One region of the Rothia sp. HMSC066G07 genome, then DNA from elsewhere that is predicted to be linked to it. Evidence: predicted binding sites of a transcription regulator. Region 1 holds the regulator's gene; the other holds the start of a gene.
What was found. The regulator LexA, encoded in region 1, represses DNA repair genes until DNA is damaged. The targets are predictions, from matches to a motif close to TCGAACANNTGTTCGA.
Positions count from the first base shown of each region.

Region 2: a site for LexA is predicted at 7,334-7,349, ahead of ruvA (Holliday junction branch migration protein RuvA). Genes of this name have one in related genera too.

Region 1 is NZ_KV816927.1:268,537-279,654, forward strand. Features, by position in the region: gene miaB (tRNA (N6-isopentenyl adenosine(37)-C2)-methylthiotransferase MiaB) at 1-1,182, shown strand, start outside; gene miaA (tRNA (adenosine(37)-N6)-dimethylallyltransferase MiaA) at 1,267-2,187, shown strand; gene dapF (diaminopimelate epimerase) at 2,284-3,219, shown strand; gene HMPREF2971_RS06835 (class I SAM-dependent methyltransferase) at 3,346-3,969, opposite strand; gene hflX (GTPase HflX) at 4,112-5,824, shown strand; gene HMPREF2971_RS06845 (ATP-dependent DNA helicase) at 5,831-7,903, shown strand; gene lexA (transcriptional repressor LexA) at 8,150-8,824, opposite strand; gene HMPREF2971_RS09110 (LysM peptidoglycan-binding domain-containing protein) at 9,624-10,280, shown strand; gene HMPREF2971_RS06860 (type 1 glutamine amidotransferase family protein) at 10,399-11,118, shown strand, end outside.
Region 2 is NZ_KV816924.1:300,131-311,248, reverse strand. Features, by position in the region: gene HMPREF2971_RS04970 (hypothetical protein) at 193-840, shown strand; gene HMPREF2971_RS04965 (HIT family protein) at 928-1,503, shown strand; gene HMPREF2971_RS04960 (hypothetical protein) at 2,027-3,193, shown strand; gene HMPREF2971_RS04955 (Mur ligase family protein) at 3,385-4,668, shown strand; gene HMPREF2971_RS04950 (type 1 glutamine amidotransferase) at 4,668-5,435, shown strand; gene HMPREF2971_RS04945 (YebC/PmpR family DNA-binding transcriptional regulator) at 5,568-6,326, shown strand; gene ruvC (crossover junction endodeoxyribonuclease RuvC) at 6,585-7,274, shown strand; gene ruvA (Holliday junction branch migration protein RuvA) at 7,489-8,109, shown strand; gene ruvB (Holliday junction branch migration DNA helicase RuvB) at 8,281-9,267, shown strand; gene yajC (preprotein translocase subunit YajC) at 9,527-9,871, shown strand; gene secD (protein translocase subunit SecD) at 9,971-11,118, shown strand, end outside.

The DNA.
Region 1 (11,118 bases):
GTTGACGTCGTGTTCGGTACCCACAACATTGGTTCCCTGCCGGCGCTACTGGAGCGTGCCCGCCACAACCACGAGGCGCAGGCAGAACTGCTCGAATCCCTCGAAGTTTTCCCCTCCACCCTGCCCACTAAGCGCGATCACGTGTACTCCGGCTGGGTGTCCATCTCCGTTGGCTGTAACAACACCTGCACCTTCTGCATCGTGCCGTCCCTGCGCGGTAAGGAGAAGGACCGCCGCCCCGGCGACATTCTCGCTGAGGTTCAGGCGCTGGTTGATGATGGCGCCATTGAGGTGACCCTGCTCGGTCAGAACGTGAACTCCTACGGCGTGGAGTTCGGCGACCGTCAGGCGTTCTCTAAGCTGCTGCGCGCCTGCGGCGAGATTGAGGGCCTGGAGCGTGTACGCTTCACCTCCCCGCACCCGGCAATGTTCACCGACGACGTGATTGACGCGATGGCGGAAACCCCGAACGTCATGCCCGTGCTGCACATGCCGCTGCAGTCCGGCTCCGACAAGGTGCTCAAGGACATGCGCCGCTCCTACCGTTCCAAGAAGTTCCTGAACATTCTGGACAAGGTGCGCGAGCGCATCCCGAACGCCGTGATTACCACCGACATCATTGTGGGCTTCCCCGGCGAGACTGAAGAGGACTTCCAGGACACCCTGAAGGTTGTGGAGCAGGCTCGTTTCTCCTCCGCGTTCACCTTCCAGTACTCAATCCGCCCCGGCACCCCCGCGGCGACCATGGAGAACCAGATCCCGAAGGAGGTCGTGCAGGAACGCTACGAGCGTCTGATTGCCCTGCAGGACCGCATCGCCGGCGAAGAGAACCGCAAGCAGCTCGGTAAGACCGTTGAGCTGATGGTCGTTGCCGAGGCAGGTCGTAAGGCTGAGCAGACTCACCGCCTCTCGGGCCGCGGCCCGGACCAGCGCCTCGTGCACTTCTCCGTGCCCGAAGGTTGCGAGACTCCGCGCCCCGGCGACATGGTGACCGTGCCGATTACCGAGGCTGGTTCCTTCCACCTGATTTCTGACCCGACCGCCGAGCAGTACCAGCTGCGCCGCACCCGCGCCGGTGACGCGTGGGACCGCTCCCAGGCTGACTCTTGCGGTACCGGCACCACCCAGGTGCCCGGTGCGCCGGTGGGTCTGGGCATGCCGACCATCGGTCTGCGCCCCTAAAACCTATATCGAATCATGCGCCCTGTTCTTCGGGTCCTCATCCTCACCGCAAGTGGGGGTGGGGGAACCGGTAGAATGGGGCGCATGACTATCTCCGAAACTCTGCCCGTTATCGCTATTGTGGGCCCGACCGGCACCGGTAAGAGCGCGCTCGCCATTGAGCTGGCTCTGCGCCTGAATGGTGAGTGCATTAACGCTGATTCTATGCAGTTCTACCGGGGTATGGATATTGGTACCGCGAAGGTCACCGCGGAGGAGATGCACGGTGTTCCGCACCACCTGCTCGACATTATGGATGTGCGGGATGAGGCGTCCGTGGCGGAGTTTCAGGAGCGTAGCCGTGAGCTGATTGAGCAGATTCGCGGCCGTGGCCGCTACCCGATTTTGGTGGGCGGTTCGGGTCTGTATGTGCGTGCCGCCCTGGATAGGCTGGAGTTCCCCGGCACGGATGCGCGGGTGCGTGAGCGTCTGGAGGAGCAGGCACGTACCGAGGGTATCGGTGCTCTGCATGCCCGCCTGGCGGAGGTGGACCCGGAGTCGGCGGCGCGTGTGAAGGATGAGCGCCGCATCATTCGCGCCCTGGAGGTGTTCGAGGTGACGGGTCGCCCGTTCTCGGCGTTCATGCCGGTGCGCGAGTACGTGACCGAGAGTATTCAGATTGGTCTGGATATGGATCGTGCCCTGCTGCACGAGCGTCTGCACCGCCGCGTGGAGCTGATGCACGAGCGCGGCCTGCTGGACGAGGTGCGCACCCTGAACGAGCAGGGTTTGCAGGAGGGTAAGACCGCCTCCCGCGCGATTGGTTACGCGCAGTTTGCTCGCGTACTTGAAGATGAAGACTATAGCGTGGAGCAGGCGATTGAGGATACGACCATTGCGACCCGCCAGTTTGCGCGCCGCCAGCTGACCTGGTTCCGCGCGGATCCGCGCGTGCACTGGCTGGATGCGCTCTCACCCACCCTTGCAGATGAGGCGGAAGCCATCATCTGCGAAAGCACCCGATAAGCCACAATAACGAGCCGTCGCCGAACCGATACCCCTTCGAACCGGTCGGCGCGGTAAAATCATAAACGGACAGGTCACCAACCTTAAGGACAGCATATGAGCGAGAACCCTTCCATCTGGGGCGAGCTGGCAGGCCTGACCCTCACCAAGGGTCACGGCACCGGTAACGACTTCATCTTTCTGACGGACGAGAACGCAGAAATTGCCCTCACCCCCGAGCTGGTAGCCCGCGCCTGCGACCGACACTTCGGCATTGGTGCGGACGGCTTCATTCGTGCTACCCGCAGCACCGCCTCCCGCGCGGGCCAGAAGCTGCTCGAGGAGCACCCGGACGCTGTCTGGTTCATGGACTACCGCAACGGTGACGGCTCTATCGCTGAAATGTGCGGCAACGGTGTGCGCGCGTTCGTGGAGTACCTGCGCACTGAGGGCCTGATTGAGCTTGAGGTGGGCGAGACCGTCAAGATTGGTACCCGTGCCGGCGTGAAGACTGTGGCGCGTACCGAAGAGGGCTACGCGATTGATATGGGTCCGTGGAGCTTCATTCACGGTGACGCTGCCCGCGAGGGTGGCGAGGACTGCCTGGTGTCTGCTCGCGGCCTGAAGACTCCGCGTGCTGGCCTGTCCATTTCGATGGGTAACCCGCACACCGTGGTGATGCTCGGCTCTGACGGTAAGCTGGACGGCCTGGACCTGCACAGCCTGCCTCAGGTGAGCCCCGCCCCGGTCAACGGTACGAACGTTGAGTTTGTGGTGCCGGTCGACCTGGACGTTGAGAGCGGCGCGCATGTGGGCGCTATCCGTATGCGCGTGCACGAACGTGGCGTGGGCGAGACTCTGTCCTGCGGTACCGGCGCGTGTGCGGCTGCTGCTGCGACCCGTTTCTGGGGCGGCGAGGAAGCACCGGATGAGTGGCTGGTGCATGTGCCCGGCGGTACCCTCGCGGTGACTTTCGTGCTGGGCCCGGATGACCTGGAGCATGTTGTTCTGGCTGGTCCGGCGCAGATGGTTGCAACCGTCGTGCTGCGATAACGTGCTGTTTTAGAACAGAGATTTTATAGAGAAAAGCGGCGGGTGTTTTCTGATAACACGTTCAGAAAACACCCGCCGCTTTTACGTTTTTAGCAATGAGCGCCAGAGGAATCAGCGCCAGGGGCTTTAGTCCTCGTAGCGGTGCACCTGCAGAATACGGAAGCCCTTCGAAGTCGTATAGCGCGACACCTCAAACTCGCCGGGGTGCAGCTCCTCAAGCTGCGCGTCCATCCACTTCTGTAGTGAATCGGAGCCCAGGTTCTTCTGAACCACCAGGTAGGCGTCACCGCCGGGCGCCAGACGCGGCAGCCAGGTCAGCAGGATCTCGTGCAGAACCTCCTTGCCCACGCGAATCGGCGGGTTCGACCAGATGGTGTCAAAACGCAGTTCGGGGTCAACCGATTCGGGGGTTCCCCCGGTGACGTTGGACAGGCCGAGAGCGGCGGCGTTGCGTTCGGTCAGGCTAATGGAGCGGGAGTTCACGTCCACCGCGTGCACCTGCGCGTCCGGTGCGAGCATCGCCAGGGTCAGGGTAATGGGGCCCCAACCGCAGCCGATGTCGAGCATGCGTTCGCCCTGCGGGTCGGGTGCTTCCTGCAGCAAAATAGCGGTGCCCTTATCAATGCCGGAGGGGCTGAAAATGCCGTTGGCTGTAGTGACAGTGACCTTGCGACCGGCAAGCTCCACCTGCACGGGGCGGGGCTTGAACTCGGTCTCGGGGGTTTCAGAGAAATAATGCTGCTCGCTCATGCTATCCAGTGTACCGGTAGGGCAAGAACCCGCCGCACACGGGCAGAGTATGCGCGGGTGGGGCAATAGCTTGCACGCCCTGAGCGCACAGGCGACCGAACCCCCTACCCGATGCGGGCAACGGCGGTAGAATTAGAATCGTATGAATTCTAAGAACACCCCCGTATCTGATACCGAAAAGCTGCCCAGCGATGAGCAGCTGCGCCGCACCGTAGACCGCGTTCTGGGCCGCTCCCAGGCGGCCGCCTCCGTCACGACGTATGACGCCGCCGGTACCGCGCATCACAGCGATAACTCTTCCAGCACCCACGGCAACAATAGCCGCCGTGTGCTGGATACTCGCGCGCGCGAAATTTCTGACGTTCAGCGCGAACACTCCGAATATGACGGTGACCAGGAAGATCTCGCTGAGCGCCGCGCACTGCGCCGTACCGCGAACCTCTCAACCGAACTTGAAGACGTCACCGAAGTCGAGTACCGCCAGCTGCGCCTGGAACGCGTGGTGCTGGCTGGTCTGTGGACTGAAGGCACCGTAGAGGACGCAGAGAACTCCCTGCGTGAGCTCGCGGCACTGGCTGAAACCGCAGGTTCCGAGGTTCTGGACGGCCTGGTTCAGCGCCGCCTCAAGCCGGACCCCGGCACCTTCCTCGGCTCCGGTAAGGCGCTGGAACTCAAGGACATTGTCGAGGCGACCGGCGCCGACACCGTCATTGTCGACTCCGAACTGGCTCCCTCGCAGCGTCGTGCCCTCGAAGACATCGTGAAGGTCAAGGTCATTGACCGCACCGCCCTGATTCTCGACATTTTCGCTCAGCACGCTAAGTCCCGCGAGGGTAAGGCGCAGGTTGAGCTGGCTCAGCTGGAGTACATGCTGCCGCGTCTGCGTGGTTGGGGTGCGTCCCTGTCTCGTCAGGCGGGTGGCCGCGCCGCAGCCGGTGAGGGTATCGGTTCGCGTGGTCCCGGTGAAACCAAGATTGAGATGGACCGCCGCCGCCTGCGCGCTCGCATGGCGAAGCTTAAGCGTGAGATCGCTGCGATGGCGCCGGCGCGTGAGACGAAGCGTCTGAACCGCCGCCGTAACCGCGTGCCTTCGGTGGCTATTGCCGGGTACACGAACGCGGGTAAGTCCTCCCTGCTGAACCGCCTGACCGATGCCGGCGTGCTCGTGGAGAACGCCCTGTTCGCAACCCTGGACCCGACCGTCCGTAAGGCTCAGACCCCGGACGGTATCGGCTATACCCTCTCCGACACTGTGGGTTTCGTGCGTTCGCTGCCGACCCAGCTGGTCGAGGCGTTCCGATCCACCCTGGAAGAGGTCGCTGACGCTGACGTCATCCTGCACGTGGTGGATGCTTCGCACCCGGACCCGGAGGGGCAGATTCGTGCTGTCCGCGAGGTCATCGCGGAGGTCGACGCCCGCCATATCCCTGAGATTATTGTGCTGAATAAGGCGGATGCCGCCGACCCGTTCGTGCTGGAGCGTATGCGCCAGCGCGAGCCGGAGCACGTGATCGTTTCGGCGCGTACCGGTGAGGGTATTGAGGAGCTGAAGCAGAAGATTGCGGACACCATTCCGCGTCCCTCCATTGAGGTGAAGCTGCTGATTCCGTACTCGCACGGTGAGATTATTTCGCGCCTGCACGAGTGGGACGCCGAAATTAAGAGCACCGATTTCGTATCGGACGGCACATTCGTGGTGGCTCTGGTCCGTGAGGATGTCGCCTCCGAACTGTCCGAGTATGTGCTGGAGGGCGACCTGCTGGAGGTTCTGGAAGAGGAACTTGCGGAGGCGCACGCCCTGGCTGAAGCGACCGCTTCTGTTTCCGAGCAGTCCTCTACCTCCGAGGCTCTCTAAGGGCGGATGAGCGTGACCGAGAGCATCAACGCGCCCAAAAACGCCCCGGGAACTGTGCCCGGATCGGCGACCGACGGCACCCGATTCACCGGGCAGGAGCTTGAGACCCTGCCCGGTTCGAAGGATGCCCTGACCCTGCTGGATGAGGCGGTTGCCGCCACTGGCGGTCAGAATCGTGCCGGTCAGCGCACCATGGTGGCGCATGTGGCGCAGGCTCTTGAACTGCAGCGTCACCTGCTGGTCCAGGCGGGTACCGGTACCGGTAAGTCCCTGGGCTACCTGGTGCCTGCCCTGGCGCGGGTGGGGGAGTCGGACCAGCCGATTGTGGTTGCGACGGCGACTCTTGCCCTGCAGGCGCAGATCGTGAACCGCGATATTCCGCGTCTTCTACAAGCGCTGGAGCCGCGCCCGGAGTCGCAGGCGCAGGTGGCTCTGCTCAAGGGCCGTAATAACTACCTCTGCCTGCACAAGCTGGAGGGCGGCTACCCGGAAGACGAGCCGGATGCTCTCTTTGACATGCCTTCTTCGACCTCCCGCGTGGGTGAGGAAGTGGTGCGCCTGCGCGAGTGGGCCGACCGCACGGAGACCGGCGACCGTGACGAGCTGAAGCCCGGCGTCTCTGACCGCGCCTGGGCTCAGGTATCGGTGAGCGCCGCCGAGTGTCTGGGCCGCCGCTGCCCGCTGGTGGAAGAGTGCTTTAGCGAGATGGCGCGTAGCCGTGCCGCTGAGGCTGACATTGTCATCACGAACCACGCCCTGCTGGCGATTAACGCTTTCGAGGGCATGAAGGTTCTGCCCGAGCACGAGACGGTCATTATTGATGAGGCTCATGAGCTGGTGGACCGCGTGACAGGTGCCGTGTCTGGTTCTTTGACGGTTGCGATGGTTCGCCGTGCGGCGCGTAGCGTGAAGAAGCATTCGAAGGCTGATTCCGGCGCACTGGAAATGGCTGCCGGCACCCTGGAGACCGCGTTCGAGGGTCTTGCCGAGGGCCTGCTGAAGGGCCTGGACGGTCGCCTTTTGACCGCTATTTCTGCGGTCAATGATGCCGCCCGCACCGCCCTGTCCGATACGAAGCCGGACGGTCAGGACGTTGACGCCGGCCTGCAGATGGCGCGCTCGCGTGTCTCTGAGGTGCACGATATGAGCAGCCGCATTCTGGAGGCTTCGGGCGAGCAGGACGTTCTGTGGATTTCTCGTCAGGGCGGTTGGGAGAACGGCCGCTACGTGGCTGCTTCCGATACCGACCCGGCGACCCTGAATATCGCTCCGTTGAGCGTTGGCCTGCAGTTGCGTGACGGCCTGTTCGCTGACCGCACCGTGATTTTGACGAGTGCGACCCTGACGGTGGGTGACTCTTTTGATGTTGCAGCCGCTGCCCTGGGACTGCAAGGGGAGGGTGCGCCGCGCTGGACGAGTATCGATGTGGGTTCACCTTTCGACTACCGCAAGCAGGGCATCATGTACGTTGCCGGAGATTTGAAGCCTCCGGGATTTGGTGTGCACGAGGGTCAGCTGGAGCGTCTGCGTGAGCTGTGCGAGGCGTCGGAGGGCGGCGCCCTGGGCCTGTTCTCCTCGAAGCGTGCCGCTGAGCGTGCCGCCGAGTACATGCGTGAGCATAGCGACCTGAACATTCTTCTGCAGGGTGAGTCTTCGCTCAAGGCTCTGGTGGAGGAGTTCAGCGAGGACGTTGACTCATGCCTGTTCGGAACGATGAGCCTATGGCAGGGCGTGGATGTTCCGGGTGACTCTTGCCGCCTGGTGGTGATGGACCGCATTCCGTTCCCCCGCCCGGACGACCCGATTGCGCAGGCTCGTACGGAGGCGGTGAACCGTCACCGCGGTAACGGCTTTATGGCGGTTTCTGCTCACCATGCGGCGATTCGTATGGCGCAGGGCGCGGGCCGCCTGATTCGTTCGGTGTCTGACCGCGGCGTGGTGGCTGTACTGGATTCTCGTGTGGCGACTAAACGTTACGGCGGTTTCTTGATGAAGGCGATGCCGCCGATGTGGTCGACGCAGAATAAGGCAGCCGTGATTGGTGCGCTGGCTCGTCTTTCGGCGAGTATTGAGCGTTAGCTCGGGCGAGATCCATTCCTTGCCGCGCCGCCGCCCCGTTTTGGGCATATAAATTTAGACATATAGAAATCACCCCGGTGATACGTGAACGTTTACGTATCACCGGGGTGATTTCTATAGAGAGCTAAGAGCCCTAACGGTTATGTCTGTTAGAAGCCGTGCTGTTTAGAACCAGCTTCTTTTAGAAGCTGTGCTGTTGAGAGCCCGCGTCTTCTAGAGACTGCAACTTTTAGAGACTTGTATCTTCTAGAGACTACGCAGCACGGAGACGACCTTACCCATAACGGTTGCGCGGTCACCCATAATCGGCTCGTAGTTAGAGTTGCGCGGCATGAGCCAGGTGTGGCCGTCAACCTGACGGAACACCTTTACGGTTGCTTCATCGTCGAGCAGAGCAGCAACGATATCGCCGTTGTCTGCGGTGTGCTGCTCTCGGACAACCACCCAGTCGCCATCGCAGATTGCTGCGTCAATCATGGAATCGCCCTTGACCTTGAGCATGAAGAGCTTGCCGCTACCGACCAGCTGGCGGGGCAGGGCAAGCACATCCTCCACGGACTGCTCGGCGGTAATGGGGCCGCCCGCTGCAATTCGTCCAACCAGGGGAACGGGTACGAGGTCCTCATCGCCGACTTCGAAGTTCGGCAGCTCGGGCAGGGAAGAGGAAGCGCTACCGTGGATGCCGACGCCGTTCTCATCCAGCACCTCAATGGCGCGGGGGAGCTTGGGGTCGCGGCGAATGTAGCCCATGGTCTCGAGACGGCCGAGCTGGTGAGTGACCGAAGACAGGGACGCAAGACCCACCATGTCACCAATCTGGCGCATGGACGGCGGGTAACCCTTTTGTTCAATCTCGGTGCGGATCGCGTCAAGAATCTTCTGCTGGCGCGCGGTCAGCGCCGGACGGGGTGCTGTTGCCATTTCTTTTCCTTCGGTCTGTACTCCGACCTTGTATCCCGGTCGGGGCACGGATGGGTGCTTCACACGTTTTCCGATGGTGTCCTAAAAATTTTTTTGGTTCTGCTGAAATTGGTCTTATCTCGTCAGGGGGTGGAGGAATTCTATCCGTGCCGGAGCGATACGCGGGCAACGAGTATGCGCCTCCGCCCTATAAAACTCAGTCAGCAGCACCTGCATTTAGATACAGAACCAAGCTGTAACGGGTACAGAAACCTGCTGTGAGTAGGACTCATCAGGAGCGTGTGGAACGTCTCTTGACACCAGTGTAGAACACTACACCGAAAAACTCAAACAAATATTCTAGATTTTTTCTTCGAAACTCGAAGAAATTTTTAGTACATCTCTGCTAGACTTTAGAACAAGAGTTCGTATATACTCTTGAATCTCTCCTGAAATTCAGGATTTACGGGTGAATGTTCGAAAAATATTCGAAGATTCGACCCGGAGTCTTCCAGGAGGGGCGAGTGAAGGAGTGTTCGAATGTATTCGAATCCTCTGCCTCTCTCTTCGCACGATCTACCCCGGATGCTCTAGGGAGTATCCGGCGAAGAGAGAGCGCAGGGGATGGGGTGTTGGGGCGACCCAGCGCAACCCGGTGCATCCGGCGCTCTGACCTAACTAGAGAATAACTACCCAATAGTTATCGCCTAACAATCACCACTCCATAGTTATCACTCAACTAGGACCTCCGAGCGGGTATCGCTCGGCATTGCTAGACCCGCGGGGTAACCCCGGGGCGAGCTAAGAGAAAGGAACCACAATGACTACTGCAACACCTCTTGCTTCTCGTGACACTTCTGCACACCTTCCGGCAGGTTTGGTGGTACTTCACCCCGCCCGCACTGCGTCCGCCAGCACCGTGCAGGGGCGTTCTCGTGTGCCTGCGTCTTCGCAGTCTGTTCGCTCTTCTCGTGCGGCTCATGCGCCTCGCCCCGCTCAGGTGGGTCAGCCTACTCGTGTTCCCGCCGCTTCTGCCCCTGCTGGCTCTATTCAGGCACCGGTTCGCTCTGTAGCTTCTGGCGCGCAGACTGCTTCTGATGCGCAGACCCCTAGCGTGAAGAGTGTTCTTCTGGCTAAGGGCGGCGAGTTTCTGCGCGCGGTTCCCGCTTCTATTCGTCGTCTTGGTACTGTGCGCGGTTTCCTGAAGGGGCTGCCTCTGCTGACTTTGGCGGCGCTGATTGTGCTCGGTGCTATTAGCTTCTTTGGCCCGGCGGCTTCTGCTTCTGTGGAGAACGCTTCGGTGACTCGAACCGTCGTTGTGGTCAAGCATGGCGAGACCCTGTGGGATATTGCTCAGGCGGTGGATCCGCAGGGTGACACCCGTGATACTGTGGTTCGTATTATGGAGTTGAACTCGTTGACCAGCACCTCTGTTGATGCCGGTCAGCGTCTGGAAATTCCTCAGACTCAGCGCTAAGCATGGACACGTACGTGGTTGGCTTCTGCATGAGGTTGATGTCTTGACTCCGAACCCGCTATCTCTCAAGCTGAGCGCTTGAGTCGAATTCTTGAGCCTATGAAATAGGAGCGCACCGATGCCTGTTCCCGCTGAACCCACACCCGCTGCAACCACACCCGTCGAAACTGAATCTGTACAGACCACTCAGCCCGCTCGTCCCGTGGTTGCCGTTTTGGGGGAACCCGGAACTCGTGGTCCTCTGGTGAAGCTTCTTCAGGATGCGGGGGCGGACGTTATCGTGACCGCTGTGCCCGACCAGTTGCGTGAAGCTGACGGCATGGTGGTGACCGGCGGTGTGAGCTCTCTCGAGGCGTACGAAGACCTGAAAGCTAAGGACGCTGAGCGCGTGATTGGTCGCCGTGTTGCTGGCGGTCGTCCGGTGCTGGTTGCCGGTGCGGCGTTGAGCTGCCTCTTCGACTCGGTGACGGTGGAGCATCCGCAGATGGGGCAGGTTCAGGTGCAGTGCATGGGGGAGTGGCCCGGTGAGAGCGTGGAGCTTTCTGCCCGAGACCTGGCGCCCGGTGCTTCTGCCCTGCGTTCTTCCTCCGATAGTACGTTGCTCAAGGATCTTGAGGGTGAGGCTCACTTCAAGTCTGAGCACGGCGTTTTTGAGTGGGCTTTTGATCAGAGCATTGAATATATTGCCCCTCCGGCGGTGACGTGGACTGTCACCGAGCCCGCCTATATCGCGGCGGTTGAGAACGGTCCGCTGACGGCGGTGCAGTTCTGCCCGGTGGGATCTGGTGAGCTGGGTGCGGAGTTTATGCGCCGCTGGGTTGCATCCCTGGCGGCGACC
Region 2 (11,118 bases), on a different contig from region 1:
AACTATCTTTTAAAAATGGCCGCCACTGGTGAAACTCCTAGCCAGAGCCTATAAACTATCTACCGTGCCGGTTATCGAACGCCCTGTAGCCTCAATGCGCTACGGGGTGTCGTCGTATCCCCACCTCACTCACGGGGAGGCACCACTCAACTCACAAACTCACTCAAACACATACTCTGTTAGGACACGTTCGTGGTACCTAAGTCCACTCTGGGCGCGCTCGCTCTACTCGGCGCGCTCTCTCTCACCGCGTGTGCACCCGCACCGAATAACGCCTCCGCAAGTGCGGTTGTTGACCCCGCAGCTTTTGAAACCGTCGAGCCTAGTGCCGTTTCCGCCCCCGGCGATGACAGCACCGGAATTAAGGCGGCGGTTAATGCCTCGCATGACCCGTCGATTCACCCGGCTGCGACCCAGCCTACTGAGACCCCCGCGCCGGACAACACGAGCAACCAGGAGCCTGCCGCATACACCGCGGCGCCCATGCCTTCCTCGGCAGCCGTTGCGCGCTCGCAGAAAATCATGGACGGCACCTGGGTTCAGCAGGACTCTACCAACCTTGAGAACTACATGGACGCAGTCATTCACGACGGCATTATCGAGGTCACCTACCACCTGAACCACGAAGAGCTGGCAACCCCCTTCTGGGCTGGCACTTTCGAGGCGAAGACCGGCAACTTCAGCTACATTTCGCACGTGGACCACGCGAAGCTGAGCCACGCACCGTACGCCTCCGATAAGGAAACCAAGGAATTCGTCATGGAGGACGGCGTGCTGAGCTTCCCCATGACCTTTGAGGGTGCCACCCGCATCATTCACCTGGAAAAGCAGCACAGCTAAGCGCGCTGCCGGGGGAGTTATCTCATATCTGGCACGCATGACGGACGGGGCGTTCCTGTTGCCGCGTGTGGGTTATAGAATGGGACTATGAGCGAGAACATGACCCCCGAGCATGGCACCGCAGCCTCGGTGCAGGATTCCTTCGAGCTGCCCGGCGCACCGGACCAGTTCCAGCGCCTGTGGACCCCTCACCGCACCGCCTACGTGAGCGGCGGCCAGAAGGACTACACCGAGAAGACCTGCCCCTTCTGCACCGCGCCCAGCCGCAGTGACGAAGAGTCGCTGATTGTGCACCGCGGCGAGCATGCCTTCGTGATTCTCAACCTCTACCCGTACAACCCCGGTCACCTGCTGGTCTGCCCGTACCGCCACATCCCGTTCTACGATGATGCGACCGAGGCAGAAACCATGGAGATTGCGCAGCTGACCCAGCTCGCCATGAAGGTTCTGCGCGAGGTGTCGCATAATGACGGCTTCAATATCGGTATTAACCAGGGCAAGGTTGGCGGCGCGGGCATTGCTGATCACCTGCATCAGCATATTCTGCCGCGCTGGAGTGGGGATACGAATTTCCTGCCGATTATCGCTCACACCAAGACTATGTCCCGCACGCTGGACGATATGCGTGTGGCCATCGCGGAGGGGTTTGCCCGCCTCAGCTAGATGGCGTGGATCATCCGTCAGATAGTCCGGCTGAGCGGCTTGGTGATTTTGAAATTTTGCACTAATTGCTTCAATTTGCCAGCTAGTGCACAGAAATTCTGCGTCATAAATGCGCAGATTGGGCAGTCGATGCGTATTTGAATGATGTTATGTCCATTGGATATGGCAAAGTTTTAAATGCAGCGACGCTGCGGGGAAGCTTCCGGCTTCCAGAAACACCGCATAGCTCACCGAAAAATAGCGGTCACCGATCGCTTTCGGGCTTGGCAGGGTAAGCGCCCTGCCTCAACCACAGAGGTCAGCGCCTCAGCTGAGAACCCACCCCGTCGTGCGTGAACGCACGGCAACACTGCGAGGGGTGCGGATCAGCGTGAAGGACGCTGGCCTCTTTTTGCTTTCCGAGGATGTGCGCCTGTACCGAACGTTTAGATGTGCCGCCAATGGTTTGATACCCGGATGCACCGCACCCCGCGAGAAAGAACCCACGCGAAAGAACCCGCCAGACCCGCTAGAGTGGAATGCTATGGACTACCCCAACCTGCTTGAGACTGCTTTCGACGAGTTTGCTGCTGCGCCTGCCGCTGGTGATTCTGCAGGCGCGCCGCAGCTACTCATCTGGAGGCAGATCCGCTGGTCCAACCGCCGCCCGCTCATTGAGGTGGAACCGGTCGTGCCCGGCGGGGTTGCGGAAGGAGCTCATCACCGGGCATCTCAAGCGGCAGGGGTGCCCTATATGACGGGGGAGAGCGCCCCTAGCCAGGAAAGCAGTCCCGCGCAGCGTGGCGTTCCGAGCGGGGTTCGCATCCAAATTCCGTTGACCCCCGGCGCCTACATGGGGTTGCGTATTCCGCGCGATAGCGAGGGGGAACTCTACCGTTACTGCGCCGGATACACCACCGGCACGAGCAATGACGCCGCCCCCGAATCCGCGGGAATCCGCCGCGTACCCTGCCCCGAGGGTACCCGCATCCAGCGTGGCCAGCAGTGCCCGCGCTGCACTGCCCGCGACGAATTCACCGCCCTGCACAGCGCGCACCTGTACCCCGGAACGCTCACCGAATCCATGCGCGCCTACGCCATGCTGGAGCATCGCCTCTACATCGCGACCTTCCCCGACGGCACGCACAAGGTTGGCACGAGCTCCTTGCATTCGACCCCGCGCCGCCTGGACGAGCAGGCGGTCGCCACCGCCACATACATTGCGCTCGCACCCGACGGGCTTGCTATTCGCCGCGCCGAGGACGCCGTGACCGCCCTCGCGAAGATTCCGCAGGTTAAGCAGGTGGCGAGCAAGTACCGCGCCTGGACGAATCCGCTGCCCGGCGCGCAGCTTCGTGTTGCCCATCAGGAGGCGGTTGCCCGCGCCCGCGAAGCGCTCGCCGAACTGGCGCGCACCGAGCCGGAGGTGCCGCTCACCGCCCTGGATGAGCCGTGGATTCCGTCGCTCGCCATGAACCGCCCGTATGCGGCACTGCGTGCGCAATCGCCCGAACCCCTAGCGCCGTGTGATTCTGGTCTGGAGAGTGGGTCGGCTGGCTTCTTCTGTACGGGTGCGGCTGGTCAGTTTTTGAGCGCCCACACCGGCGATGCTGACGCAGCGTTCCTGGTGAACACTGCCGCGTGGCGGAATGTGCTCGTGGAGCCGGCGCAGGAGTTCACGCGGGTGAGGGTGCAGGGTTCTCTGTTCTAGATGGGTTCACTGTACTAGGCGGGCTCGCTGTTCTAATACCCCCGGCGCTCCGCTCTAGCCGGAGCCCCACACCAAACCTCCTGAACCAAAACCCCCGCACCCCCTGCGCCAAAACCCCAGTAACCCCGCCCCGTCCGGCATGAGCGAACGAGCCGGGCGGACCATTCAGCCGCTGGCGTGCGTGTACTAAAATGGTAAGCATGTCCAAACCCCTCATTCGTCTTCTCGGCCAGGGCGTACGCGCCGCGACTAAGCTTCGCGGCGGCGGCTCCGCCTTCCCCGGCCTTGTCATGGAAAAATTGCACCCCGACTTCGTCGCTGAAGAGCTCGCGAAGCTGCCCTACGGCGTGGTTGTTGTCTCCGGCACGAACGGTAAGACCACCACCACGAAGATGGCTGTGCAGCTGCTTGAAGCTCAGGGTCTGAAGGTTTTCACTAACCGCACCGGTTCGAACTTTGTGCGCGGTGTCGCTGCGGCACTGCTGGGCGAGATGACCCTCGGCGGCAAGCTTGATGCTGATATTGCTGTGCTTGAGCTGGACGAGGCGCACGCCGTGCACTTCGTGAAGGCAGTCAAGCCCGATTACGCTCTGCTGCTGAACGTTCTGCGTGACCAGCTGGACCGCTTCGGTGAGATTGACACGACCCGCCGCATGCTGGCGACCGTCGCCTCCGCAACGACCGGCACCGTGGTGCTCAACCGTGAGGACCCGCGCATCCGCTCCCTCGCTGAGAACGTGCAGCCTGGCGTGACCGTCAAGTACTACGGCCTGGATGAGTCCCTGCGTTCGTACTTCCCCTCGGACGATGAGATGCGCGGCGGCACCGTCGCGAAGGCAACCCTGCCCGACGCAGACGTCACCCTGACCGCTTTCTCCGGCACCTCCGCAACCTTCGACCTGGCGGGCGTAGAGCGAGTCGGCGAAATCAACCTCTACGGCATCTACAACATCTTCAACGCGGCTGGCGCTATGGCGCTGACCCGCGCCGTCATGGGCGAAAAGCTCAACGAAGATAAGCTCATCGCGGAGCTGGCGAAGATTACCCCCGCCTTCGGTCGCGGTGAGACCCTGAACGTGAACGGCCGCCCGCTGCAGCTGCTGCTCGTGAAGAACCCGAGCGGTTTCCGCCTGTCCCTGGCGAGCGCGAACGCTGACGACTACGCCACCATGATCACGATTAACGACCAGTACGCTGACGGTCGTGACGTGTCCTGGCTGTGGGATGTTGACTTCGACAGCTTGAAGAAGACCGGCGTGCAGATGGTTTCGGGTGTGCGCGCCTGGGATATGGCGCTGCGCCTGGAGCATGACGGCGTGAAGGTTGACGAGGTCAACGAGAACCTCGCCGATGCGCTCAAGGGCTTCATTGCCTCCAGCGGTAACGCACCCATGCGTATTTTCTGCACCTACACCGCAATGCTGGCTCTGCGTGAAGAGCTCGCAAAGATCACTGACGTTGAGAGGGTTTCCTAATGACGGCAACTCACACTTTTGAGGGCACCCCCGCCTCCGGCCCCAATAACGGTAAGACTCTGCGTATTCTGCAGCTGTACCCGCTCGACATGAACATTTACGGCGACTGGGGTAACACCCTGGCGTTGGCTCGTCGCGCGCAGGCGCACGGCTTTGACGTGCAGATTCTGGACCACAACCCCGGTCAGCCTTTCCCGGAAGATGTTGACATCATTCTGGGTGGCGGCGGCCAGGACTCGGGTCAGTCCGTGATTCAGGATGACCTGCACGCGAACGGTGACACGCTGCGCTCGCTGGCTGAGGCTGGCGTGCCGATGCTCGTCATTTGTGGCCTGTACCAGCTGTTCGGCAAGGAATTCCGCACCCGTGAGGGTGAGGTGCTGAAGGGTATCGGCATTTTTGATGCGCACACGGTCGGCGGCGATGACCGCCTAATCGGCAATATTGTTGAGGAGTCTGAGGAGTTCGGCACTGTGATTGGTTTTGAGAACCACTCGGGTCTGACCTACCTGGGTTCCGGCTGCACCCCGCTGGCTACCGTCACCAAGGGTGAGGGTAACAACGTGACCGATGCGTATGAGGGTGCGCGCGTGCACAACGTGATTGGCACCTACCTGCACGGTTCGTTGCTACCGAAGAACCCGAAGATTTCGGACTACCTGATTGAGCAGGCGGCTCAGCGTAAGTTTGGCGAGTTCGCGCCGAACACGATTGACGACTCACTGGTGGAGAAGGCACGCGCTTCGGCTGCATCTCGCCCCCGCTAGCCTATTCCTGGCGGTGGCGTGCACTTTCTGAGGTGGTGTGCGCCTCCGCTACGGTATAGTTATGTGAGTACAGTACGGTGCGTGGGACGTTTCGCCGTGTCCGCACAGAGGTTTTGACTAAGGGAGATACGAATGTCCGGTCACTCTAAATGGGCGACTACTAAGCACAAGAAGGCTGCTATCGACGCTAAGCGCGCGAAGGCTTTCGCGAAGTTCATTAAGGCAATTGAAGTTGCAGCACGTATGGGCGGCGCTGATATTGCTGGTAACCCCGCTCTTGACCTGGCTGTGTCGAAGGCGAAGAAGAACTCCGTTCCTAACGACAACATTGACCGCGCAATCAAGCGTGGTGCTGGCCTGACCGGTGAGACCATTGACTACACCGAAATCATGTACGAAGCACGCGGCCCGCAGGGTACCGCTCTGTACATTGAGTGTCTGACCGATAACCGTAACCGTGCAGCGTCTGAGGTTCGCCTGGCTGTGACCCGTAACGGCGGCACCATGGCTGACCAGGGTTCGGTTGCGTTCCTGTTCGAGCGTAAGGGCGTTGCTGAGGTCACCAAGACTGACGGTCTGACCGAGGACGACGTTCTGATGGCTGTTCTGGATGCAGGTGCCGAAGAGGTTCTGGACGAGGGCGACGTGTTCACCGTTGTTTCCGCACCGACCGACCTGCCCGAGATCCGTAAGGCACTGGACGAGGCTGGCCTGGAGTACAACAACGATGACCCGGTCTTCCGCCCGACCATGCAGGTTGACCTGGACGCTGAGGGTGCTAAGAAGTTCATGAAGCTGGCAGACGCTATTGAAGAGCTCGACGACGTTCAGAACGTCTACTCGAACGCTAACGTTTCTGCTGAGGTCATGGCAGAGCTGGAAGCTGAGTAATCACAGCTGAGTAATCACTCAGGTTCTGATATCTGATGCTTGAAGAAGCCGCTCCTTTAACCGAGCCGCCGTAGGGTGGCTGGTTGGGGGAGTGGCTTCTTAGCGTTTTGGGGTGGGGATGCGCTGGGTACTTTTCGCGGGGCGCGCGTGACTGTGTCGGCGGTGACCGTGCTCGTGGCACACCCCGGTACCGGGTGCTAGGATTCTGAAGGGCTAGAATCTAGAGATTCTAGAGGGAGTTTGTCGAAAGGGGAGATGATGGCCGCCGCTCAACCTGCCGCACGCGATAGCATGCGTGAGAACCGTACTGCCGCCGCCGTGGAGCGTGTGCCGGGTGCAACCCGCATCATGGGTGTTGACCCGGGTCTGACCCGCTGCGGCTTCTCCATGCTCGATATGACCGCCGACCGTAAGGCGCACTTCGTGAACGTGGGTGTTGCCGGCACGATCCCGGCGGAGTCCCTGGACCAGCGTATTCTCTGGATTTTCAACGCCGCCTCCCACTGGCTGGACACCTATAAGCCGGATGCCCTGGCGATTGAGCGTATCTTCGCTCAGGAGCAGGTGAACACGGTGATTGGTACGGCGCACGCTTCGGGCGCGGTGATTTCTGCAGCGGCGATGCGCGGCGTGCCAGTGTTCTTCCATACCCCTTCGGAGGTGAAGGCGGCGGTGACCGGTAGCGGCCGCGCCGATAAGGCGTCGGTGGGTCGTATGGTGACCCGTATTTTGGGGCTGGATTCCATGCCGAAGCCTGCCGATGCTGCCGATGCCCTGGCGATTGCGATTTGTCACGGTTGGCGTGGCGGCGGCATTGGTTCGGGCATTAATATGTCCGCTCAGACGCAGACTCACCAGGGTTCACGCCCGGCGCAGGCTCGCCGCGGCGGGTCGTTGACTCCGGCGCAGCGTGCCTGGATGGAGGCGGAGGCGCGCGCTCGCCGCTAGAGGCGCATTCGTGGGCTTTTTCGTACCTCTTGCTGGCTCGCATGTATTCGCTAAGAAGTTCGAATATATGCTTGATTTCAGAAGAAATATTCTAATATACTTGTAGTGTCTCCCCGTTGAACTGGGGGAGTGCGTTCTGCGGGTGCCGGAGTTCCCGGTGCCCTCACACTGCCGCGAGCCCGATTCGGGGCGCGGTGTTGAAAGGTGGAGAGAAATGATTGCATCCCTGACCGGTCGTGTGGCTCAGGTGGGCCTTGATCATGCGGTGATTAACGTGAACGGTTTTGGCATGCTCGTGTACGCTACCGCGCGTACTCTCTCCAAGCTGCGCACCGGTGAGGAAGCTACCGTGCTGACCACCATGATTGTGCGTGAAGAGTCGATGACTCTGTACGGTTTTTCGGAGCCTGCCGAGCGTGAAGTGTTCGATATGATGCTTTCGGTTTCCGGTATTGGTCCGCGTATTGCTCTGGCGGTGTTGAGTGTTCACACTGCCGCTGAGGTGGAGCGCGCCGTGGCGACCGGTGACGATAAGGCGTTCACGAAGGTTCCCGGTATTGGCCCGAAGGGTGCCCGCCGTATTGTGCTGGAGCTTGCCGGCAAGCTGATTCTCAGCGATGGCCAGACCGATGAGTTGCCGCTGAGCCAGGGCATTGTCTGGAAGCCGCAGGTGCTTGACGCTCTCACCTCTCTGGGCTGGAGCGAGAAGGACGCTTCCGCCGCTATTGACGCTTACGTGCAGCACAACCCTGCCGCAGAGACTGAGCCGGTGGGTGTGGCTCTGCGTGGTGTGCTCGCCTCCTTGGGTACTCAGAACACGGTGGGCCGCCACTAGACGGCGCGCCCTATTCGACGTATCCCACTCAAACTTTTGTGAAAGAAGAATTCTATGAGCCAGAATCCCTATGAGCCGCAGCCCGCGGCGTCCCTGGTTTCCGGCGGGTATTTTCCCGGTCAGGTGCCCGGCACTCAGGCGTCTTCAGCTCCCGCCCAGCGCCTGGTGGCGATGGAAGAAGAGCCTGAAGAGAAGATGATTGAGGCGGCACTGCGCCCTAAGTCCCTGGATGACTTTGTGGGTCAGCGCCGTGTGCGTCAGCAGCTGTCCCTGGTGCTGGAGGCTTCAAAGATGCGTGGCCGTAGCGCCGACCACGTGCTGCTGTCGGGTCCTCCCGGTCTGGGTAAGACCACGCTCGCAATGATTATTGCGGCGGAGATGGAGGCGCCGCTGCGCATCACCTCCGGCCCGGCGATTCAGCATTCGGGTGATTTGGCGGCGATTCTGTCCTCGCTGACTCCCGGTGAGGTGTTGTTCCTGGATGAGATTCACCGTATGAGCCGCCCGGCTGAGGAAATGCTCTACATGGCGATGGAAGATTTCCGTGTGGACATTGTGGTCGGTAAGGGTGCGGGTGCGACCTCCATTCCGCTGGAGCTGCCGCAGTTCACCCTGGTCGGTGCGACGACCCGTGCGGGTCTGCTGCCCGGCCCTCTGCGTGACCGCTTCGGATTTACCGGTCACCTGGAGTTCTACTCGGTGGAGGAGCTTGAGCTGGTGCTTCGCCGTAGTGCGGGTCTGATGGACATGCAGATTACCTCCGAGGGCTTCACCGAGATCGCCGGTCGTTCCCGCGGCACGCCGCGTATTGCGAACCGCCTGCTGCGCCGCGTGCGTGACTGGGCGCTGGTGAACGGCGTGGACCGCATCAATGCGCGTGATGCCGCAACCGCGCTGGACATGTACGAGGTGGATTCGCGCGGCCTGGACCGCCTGGATCGCGCCGTGCTGGAGGCGCTGATTCACAAGTTTGGAGGCGGCCCGGTGGGTCTGTCCACCCTCGCCATTGCGGTGGGTGAAGAGACGGAGACCGTGGAGACGGTTGCCGAACCGTACCTGGTGCGTGAGGGCCTGATCGGTCGTACCCCGCGCGGTCGTGTGGCTCTGCCCGCGGCGTGGGAGCACCTCGGCTTGGAGGCCCCGGAGATGCAGCTCTAGACCCGCATCAGCTGATAACACAGCAGTAGCCCGTGGGAGGTATCAGTCTCCCGCGGGCTTCTCTGTAGCTTCTTCTGGGAACAGAAAATTACGCCGAGAGAGTCCAAAACTCAGGTTAACCTCACAAAAATGCTGGTTCGGAGCGCTAAAGCTCAAGCTCTCGCGTAGGATGGATACGTACTGTATCTACGATTCCACACCTTCTGGTACGCTCAACCCTCGCGGTGAGCGGCACGGGTGCGGATGTGAAAGTGAGACCATGGATTTTAACCTCCTGATTATGATTGCCATGATGGCGCTGCTGGCTTGGATGATGTTCTCCGCCCAGAAGCGTCAGCGTAAGCAGATGGAGGAACTGCGCGCAATGCAGCAGTCTCTCGTCCCCGGCACCCAGGTGATGACCGGTTCGGGTATCTACGGCACCGTCGTCAGCACCGACCTCGATAACAACAAGCTGCAGCTTCAGATTGCGGACGGTGTTGTTATCACCCTGGCAGTGAACGCGATTATGGCTGTCGTCGAGGAGGAAGCCCCCGCAGCGCCCCTGACCGAGGACGTGTACGAGGCTACCGCATCCGATACCTCTTCTGATACTGCTAAGTAATTCAGAGCGTATGAGCCCGGCGCCCAGTGAGCGGCGTCGGGTTTTCGCGTTACGGAATCTGTAGAACACTCAATACTATTCATACGAAGAAGGAACATTATGGCTAAGCGTTCACCGCTTGCAGCCGCGCGAGGGGCGCTCCTCTCGATGGTCCTGCTCATGGTTGTTATGGCTGCCGGTATTTTCGGTAGCACCTATTCGGGAGGTTCTTGGGCACCGAAGCTCGCCCTGGACCTTTCGGGTGGTACTCAGATGATTCTTTCTCCGAAGGTTAATGGCTCTTCGGATGAGAACGTCTCCCAGGAGCAGTTGAACCAGGCGGTTGAGATTATTCGTCAGCGCGTTGATGGTGCCGGCGTTTCGGAGGCGGAGGTTACGACCTCTTTCGGCTCGGGTAATAACGTGGTTGTTTCGGTTCCCGGAACGATTAGCGCTGAGACTCGTCAGCTGATTCAGGCGTCTGCAAATATGACCTTCCGCCCGGTGCTGCTTTCTGGTGCCGGTACTGCGGTGGCTGAGGATGCCCGCACTGCGGACGATAAGCTGCCCAAGCCCTCCGCGGAGCCGACTGATGGTTCGGACCGTAACTGGATTACTGCGGACCTGTACAAGCAGTACGAGGCGAAGGACTGCACCGCGGCACGTAATGAGGACGCCGATAGTGCGGACCCGACTAAGCCGATGGTGGCGTGTTCCACTGACGGTCAGGAGAAGTACATTCTGGGTCCTGTGGAGCTGAGCGGTAGCGATATTTCTACCGCAAGCCACTCGCAGGAGACGACCGGTCAGGGCGTGACTACGGGCCGTTGGGCTGTGAACATTCAGTTCAACGATGAGGCTCGTGAGAAGTTCCAGAACATTACTTCTCGCCTGAACGCGATTCGTGCACAGAACGCAAATGATCCGCGTGCCCGCTTCGCGATTCTGCTGGACGGCAAGGTGCTGTCTTCCCCGGTGTCGCAGGCTGTGATTTCTGACGGTAAGCCGCAGATTACCGGTAACTTCACCGAGCAGGAGGCGAAGGCTCTCGCCGATCAGCTCAAGTACGGTGCCCTGCCGATTAGCTTCACAATCCAGTCGGAGCAGCAGATTTCTGCGACCCTGGGTTCGGAGCAGCTGCGTGTGGGTCTGCTGACCGGCCTGATTGGTCTGCTGCTGGTGTTCGTGTACTCGCTGTTCCAGTACCGTCTGCTGGGCTTTGTGACGATTGCGTCGCTGATTGTTGCGGGCATCATCTCGTATGAGGC